2 linked regions of the Variovorax paradoxus EPS genome follow. The protein of the gene in region 1 interacts with the protein of each later gene in a pairwise test. Links are inferred from orthologs where the notes say so. Each region holds a gene or a part of one and is shown on either strand. Other genes may lie near its edges. The genes, in order: acpP and VARPA_RS17625.

Region 1 (3,185 bases):
CGTGATCGCCGGCAGCAAGGCCGCTGTCGACAAGGCTTGCGAACTGCTCAAGGCCAATGGCGCGAAGCGCGCGCTGCTGCTGCCTGTTTCGGCGCCATTCCATTCGAGTCTGATGAAGCCCGCTGCCGAGGCGCTGCGCGAAAAACTCGCCACCCTCACGCTCGCCGCGCCGCAGATTCCGGTGCTGAACAACATCGACGTGGCTGTCGAGAATGATCCGGATCGCATCCGCGACGCTCTGGTGCGTCAGGCCGCCGGCCCGGTTCGCTGGGTCGAAAGCGTGCAGGCCTTGAAACTGCGCGGTGTAGCCGCCATCATCGAGTGCGGGCCCGGCAAGGTGCTGGCCGGCATGGTCAAGCGCATCGCCCCCGATCTGGAAGCTGCGTCGGTGTACGACCCGGCGACGCTCGCGGACACCCGACAATCGCTCGCCGCCTGAATGGCGCAAGGCCCCGATACTTTTTATATGAGCACTCCCAAATTCGAAGGGCAAGTTGCCCTGGTCACCGGCGCATCGCGCGGCATCGGCGCAGCGATTGCGCTCGAGCTGGCGCAGCGCGGCCTGAAGGTCGTCGGCACCGGCACCACCGAAGACAGCGCGGCCAAGATCACGTCGGCCCTGAGCGCATTCGATGGCCGTGGCCGTGCACTCAATGTGAATGACGCCGCAGCCGTCGAAGCTCTGATCGACGAGATCGTGCAGGCCTACGGTTCGATCCACGTGCTGGTCAACAACGCCGGCATCACGCGCGACACGCTTGCGATGCGAATGAAGGACGACGACTGGGATGCGGTGCTCGACACCAATCTCAAGGCCGTCTTCCGCCTCTCGCGCGCAGTGATTCGCCCGATGATGAAGCAGCGCTACGGCCGCATCATCAGCATCACGAGCGTGGTGGGCGCCTCCGGCAATGCCGGCCAGGCCAACTACGCAGCCGCCAAGGCGGGCGTCGCGGGCATGACCCGCGCCCTGGCCCGCGAATTGGGCAGCCGTAACATCACCGTCAATTGCGTCGCGCCGGGCTTCATCGAAACCGACATGACGGCAAGCCTCCCCGAGGCGCAGCAACAAGCACTTCTGCAGCAGATCCCGCTGGGACATCTGGGCAAGCCGGCCGACATCGCGCATGCGGTGGCGTACCTCGCATCGCCCCAGGCGTCCTACGTGACCGGGCAGGAGTTGCATGTGAATGGCGGCATGCACATGTAGCCGCAAGGCGCAATCTTTTCCCGTACCGGGGGTGAGGCAAATGCCACAATCCGCCCGGCTAAAATCCACCGATTACCTACAACCCTCAGAGGGAACCAAATGAGCGATATCGAAGCACGTGTCAAGAAAATCATCGCCGAGCAACTCGGCGTGGAAGAGTCCCAAGTGACGAACGAAAAGGCCTTCGTGGCCGACCTCGGCGCTGACTCGCTCGACACGGTCGAACTCGTGATGGCACTCGAAGACGAGTTCGGCATTGAGATCCCCGATGAAGATGCCGAGAAGATCACCACGGTGCAAAACGCCGTCGACTACGCCACCAAGAATCAAAAGGCCTGATTGGCCAGCTGACACTGCGATTGCGGCCGGCGGCTTTTTATCGAACCGCACGCGCCGACCAGCAACTGTTCAGCGCTTCCAGAAAGGTTTGCCGGCATGACCAAACGCCGCGTCGTCGTGACCGGACTCGGTTGCATCGCTCCTGTCGGAAACACCGCAACCGAATCCTGGGCCAACTTGTTGGCCGGGAAGTCGGGCATTGCGAACATCACCGCGTTCGATGCAAGCGCCTTCGCCTGCAAGTTCGCCGGTGAGGTGAAGGGTTTCGACATCACCCAATACATCTCGGAGAAAGAAGCGCGTCACATGGACCGCTTCATTCATCTGGGGCTTGCCGCCGCCATCCAGGCGGTGCAGGACAGCGGACTGCCGACCGGCGAAGCGCTGTCCTATGAAAAGGCCGTTCGCATCGGCTGCAACATCGGCTCGGGCATCGGCGGTCTGCCGATGATCGAAGAGACGCACGCCGAATACGCGAGCCGCGGCCCGCGCCGCATTTCGCCGTTTTTCGTGCCGGCATCGATCATTAACATGATCTCGGGGCATGTGTCGATCAAGTACGGCTTCAAAGGCCCGAACATCGCCGTCGTCACCGCCTGCACCACGGGCCTGCATGCCATTGGCACGTCGGCACGCATGATCGAGTACGGCGATGCCGACGTCATGATTGCGGGCGGCGCCGAGTCGACCATTTCGCCGCTCGGCATCGGTGGCTTCACCGCGCCTCGTGCACTGAGCACGCGCAACGACGATCCCGCCACGGCCTCGCGCCCGTGGGACAAGGACCGCGACGGTTTCGTGCTGGGCGAGGGCGCCGGCGTGCTGGTGCTCGAGGAGTACGAACACGCCAAGGCGCGCGGCGCCAAGATCTATGCGGAAGTCGCGGGCTTCGGCCTGACCGGCGACGCGTACCACATGACCGCGCCCGACGTCGACGGCCCCCGCCGCTCGATGGCGATGGCACTGGCCAACGCGGGTGTCAATGCCGACCAGGTCCAATACCTGAACGCGCACGGCACCTCGACGCAGATCGGCGACCTGAACGAGACCAACGCGGTCAAGCTCGCCTTCGGCGATCACGCGAAGAAGCTCGTCGTGAATTCGACCAAGTCCATGACCGGCCACTTGCTGGGCGGCGCGGGTGGCATCGAATCGGTGTTCACGGTGCTTGCACTGCACGAGCAGAAGAGCCCGCCGACCATCAACATCTTCAACCAGGATCCGGAGTGCGATCTCGACTACTGCGCCAACGAGGCGCGCGATCTGAAGATCGATGTCGCGGTCAAGAACAACTTCGGCTTCGGCGGCACCAACGGCACGCTGGTGTTCAAGCGCGCTTGAGCATTGCTCTCTCATGCACAGCGCGCCGTCGGTGACCTATCCGGTGGGGCGCTCGCGTGGCGCTACCCGGATTCTTGTCGTTCTCTGGACCTTGGGTGCCTGCTGCGCAGGCGCATCCTGCTATCTCTTCGATAGCGCGGGATGGCGCCAATTGCTGCTGGTTCTCAGCGTCGTCTTCTCTGGCGTAGCCGCGGGCTTCGGCTTGCGGCGCGATGGCGCCGCCACACTGCACTTCGACGGGCTCTATTGGTCCTTGACAGGGTCCGATCCGACCCGCGGTGTTCGCGCAGCGCGG
Region 2 (3,256 bases), 2.1 Mb from region 1 along the record:
TTCCGGCAAGGCGAAAGCATGAGGATTTCGACGCGCGCGGAGCGCATCGAGCCCTTCTATGTGATGGAGGTGGCGAAGGCTGCCGGGGCGCTGGCGCGCGAAGTGGCGCACACCGACCGGCCGATGATCTTCCTGAACATCGGCGAGCCCGATTTCACCGCGCCTCCGCTGGTACAGGAAGCCGCCCTGCGCGCCGTGCGCGCGGGCGCCACGCAGTACACGCAGGCGACTGGCCTCGACCATCTGCGCGAACGCATCAGCGGCTGGTACCGCGAGCGATTCAACGTCGACGTGCCCGCCCGCCGCATCGTGGTGACGGCCGGCGCTTCGGCCGCACTGCAGCTCGCCTGCCTCGCGCTGATCGAATCGGGTGACGAGATCCTGCTGCCCGACCCGAGCTATCCCTGCAACCGCCACTTCGTGAGTGCGGCGGACGGCAAGGCGGTGCTCATCCCGACGACGGCCGAAGAGCGCTTCCAGCTCACCGCCGCCAAGGTCGAGGCCGCCTGGACCGAGAAGACGCGCGGCGTGCTGCTCGCCTCGCCCTCCAATCCGACCGGCACCTCGATCGCGCCCGACGAGCTGCGCCGCATCCACAAGGTCGTGTCCGACCGCGGCGGCATCACGCTGATCGACGAGATCTACCTGGGCCTGTCCTACGACGACGCCTTCGGGCAGACCGCGCTGGCCATCGACGACAACGTCATCAGCATCAACAGCTTCAGCAAGTACTTCAACATGACCGGCTGGCGCCTGGGCTGGCTGGTGGTGCCCGAAGTGCTGGTGCCGGTGGTCGAGCGCCTCGCGCAGAACCTCTTCATCTGCGCGAGCACGGTGTCGCAATATGCGGCGCTCGCCTGCTTCGAGGATGCGAGCATCGCCGAGTACGAACGCCGCCGCGCCGAGTTCAAGGCGCGACGCGACTGGTTCATTCCGCAACTCGACGCCCTGGGCTTGAACGTGCCCGTGGTGCCCGATGGCGCCTTCTACGCCTGGGCCGACTGCACCAGCTTCGCCGAGAAGCTTGGCATCTCGGGCAGCTGGGATTTCGCCTTCGAGACCATGAAGCGCGCCCACGTCGCCGTCACGCCCGGCCGCGATTTCGGCACGGCAGAAACGGCGAAGTTCGTGCGCTTCTCCACCGCGAGTTCGATGGAACATCTGAAAGAAGCCGTCGAGCGCCTGCGCGCAATGGCCGAGAACCGGGCGCAATGAGCGCAGCGCAGGGCCGCCCCAAGCAAGCTCGCGCCGCAGTGCAAAGCACGGAGGCATGCCGATGAGCTACGCGTTTCCGATCCGCGTCTACTGGGAAGACACCGACGCCGGCGGCATCGTGTTCTATGCCAACTACCTGAAGTTCATGGAGCGCGGGCGCACCGAGTGGCTGCGCTCCCTGGGCGTCGAGCAGCGCAAGCTCAAGGAAGAAACCGGCGGCCAGTTCGTGGTGAGCGAAACGCAGCTCAAATACCATCGGCCCTCCCGGCTCGACGACGAACTGCTGGTCACAGCCGATCTTCAACAATTGGGCACTGCCTCATTGATAATCGGACAGCAAGTGCTATCAAAAACAGAGCAAGAGCGAATCGGCGCCGCGGCACCGGTCTTGCTGTGCGAAGGCACGATCCGTATCGGGTGGGTGAATGCCGCCACTTTGCGTCCCGCACGCATCCCTTCCCGGGTTTCGGGAACCCTCGAGCGCTGCGGCGGCTCCATGACTCAACCTTTCAAGCCATGAACCAAGATCTATCCATCATCAACCTCCTGCTCCACGCCAGCTTCGTGGTGCAAATGGTCGTGCTGCTGCTCGTGATCGTCTCGATTGCCAGCTGGGCCGCGATCATCCGCAAGTACTTCGCGCTGCGGCGCATGCGCGCGCTGAACGACGACTTCGAGCGCGAGTTCTGGTCGGGCACCAGCCTGAACGAGCTGTTCGCCTCGGCCGCCCAGAACGCCAAGTTCGCGGGACCGATGGAGCGCATCTTCGCCTCGGGCATGCGCGAATACCAAAAACTGCGCGAACGCCATGTGAGCGACCCCGCCACGCTGCTGGACGGCGCCCGCCGCGCGATGCGTGCGAGCTTCCAGCGCGAGCTCGATGCGGCCGAGCAGAACCTCTCGTTCCTCGCGACCGTCGGCTCGGTGTCGCCGTATGTGGGTCTCTTCGGCACGGTCTGGGGGATCATGCATGCCTTCACCGGCCTGGCCGCGCTCACGCAGGTGACGCTGGCCACCGTGGCGCCCGGCATTGCCGAAGCGCTGGTGGCCACCGCCATCGGCCTCTTCGCCGCGATTCCCGCGGTGGTCGGCTACAACCGCTTCGCCCGCGAGATCGACAAGATCGCCATCGCCCTCGAGACCTACATCGAGGAGTTCTCCAACATCCTGCAGCGCAACCTCTCGGCCAACCCGGGCGCGGCCGCCGCGGCAACCACGGTGGCTCCGGCCAACCGCTGAGCGGAGTCCGAGCGCATGCCCGCCGTTTCATCCCGGGGCCGTGGCCGCCGGACGATCAACGAGATCAACATGGTCCCGTTCATCGACGTGATGCTGGTGCTGCTGATCATCTTCATGGTCACCGCGCCGCTCATCACGCCGAGCGTGATCAACCTGCCCTCGGTCGACCGCGCCAACAAGCAGCCCGACAAGCCCATCGAGATCGTCATCAAGAGCGATGACGAAGTGCAGATCAAGAAGGACCCGTCCACCGGCAGCACGGGCAATACCTCCATTCCCATGACCCAGATCGGCGCTGCCGCCAAGCAGGCGCAGGGCGGCGACGCCCAGCGTCCGGTGGTCATCAGCGCCGACAAGTCGGTGAAGTACGAAACCGTCGTGAAGGCGATGAACCAGCTCAAGCGCAGCGGCATCGAGCGCGTGGGCCTGTCGGTCACGACCACGGGCGGCAAATAAGGCATGTCGCTCGCACTGGATCGCCCCGAGTTCGCGCCGCCCCCGCAGCGCGGCACGCCGCGCGCCGTCGTGCTCGCCCTCATCGCGCATGCGCTGCTGATCGCGGCGCTGACGTGGGGGGTGCGCTGGCGCAGCGACGCCGACGAAGGCGCTGTCGATGCGGAGCTGTGGTCCTCCACCGTGCAACAGGCCGCGCCGCGCCTGTCCGCACCGGAGGCGCCGACGCCTGCGCCCGCGCCGCCTCCGCCTGCTCCCACGCCACCGCCGCCTCCGGCAGCCAAGGCGCCCGAGCCCGCACCCGCGCCGAAGGCTCCCGACATTGCCCTGGAGCGCGAGAAGAAGCTCA

The links.
Region 2: the proteins of acpP (region 1) and VARPA_RS17625 interact in binary tests that used the Escherichia coli proteins (3 or more experiments, as listed by UniProt). The link is inferred for Variovorax paradoxus EPS from one-to-one orthologs.

The regions. Positions count from the first base shown.
Region 1 is NC_014931.1:1,702,426-1,705,610, forward strand. Bases 65-2,929 are described here. They hold acpP (acyl carrier protein), read left to right. Parts: upstream 65-1,309; coding sequence 1,310-1,549; downstream 1,550-2,929. Other genes in these bases: fabD (ACP S-malonyltransferase), read left to right, coding at 65-439; fabG (3-oxoacyl-ACP reductase FabG), read left to right, coding at 467-1,210; fabF (beta-ketoacyl-ACP synthase II), read left to right, coding at 1,646-2,890; VARPA_RS07680 (hypothetical protein), read left to right, coding at 2,904-2,929. In the rest of the region: more of fabD, read left to right, coding at 1-64; more of VARPA_RS07680, read left to right, coding at 2,930-3,185. UniProt on the Escherichia coli protein: Carrier of the growing fatty acid chain in fatty acid biosynthesis.
Region 2 is NC_014931.1:3,808,152-3,811,407, forward strand. The notes cover bases 70-3,005. They hold VARPA_RS17625 (YbgC/FadM family acyl-CoA thioesterase), read left to right. Parts: upstream 70-1,276; coding sequence 1,277-1,735; downstream 1,736-3,005. Other genes in these bases: VARPA_RS17620 (pyridoxal phosphate-dependent aminotransferase), read left to right, coding at 70-1,215; tolQ (protein TolQ), read left to right, coding at 1,732-2,454; VARPA_RS17635 (ExbD/TolR family protein), read left to right, coding at 2,470-2,910; VARPA_RS17640 (cell envelope integrity protein TolA), read left to right, coding at 2,914-3,005. In the rest of the region: transcription antitermination factor NusB, read left to right, coding at 1-22; more of VARPA_RS17620, read left to right, coding at 19-69; more of VARPA_RS17640, read left to right, coding at 3,006-3,256.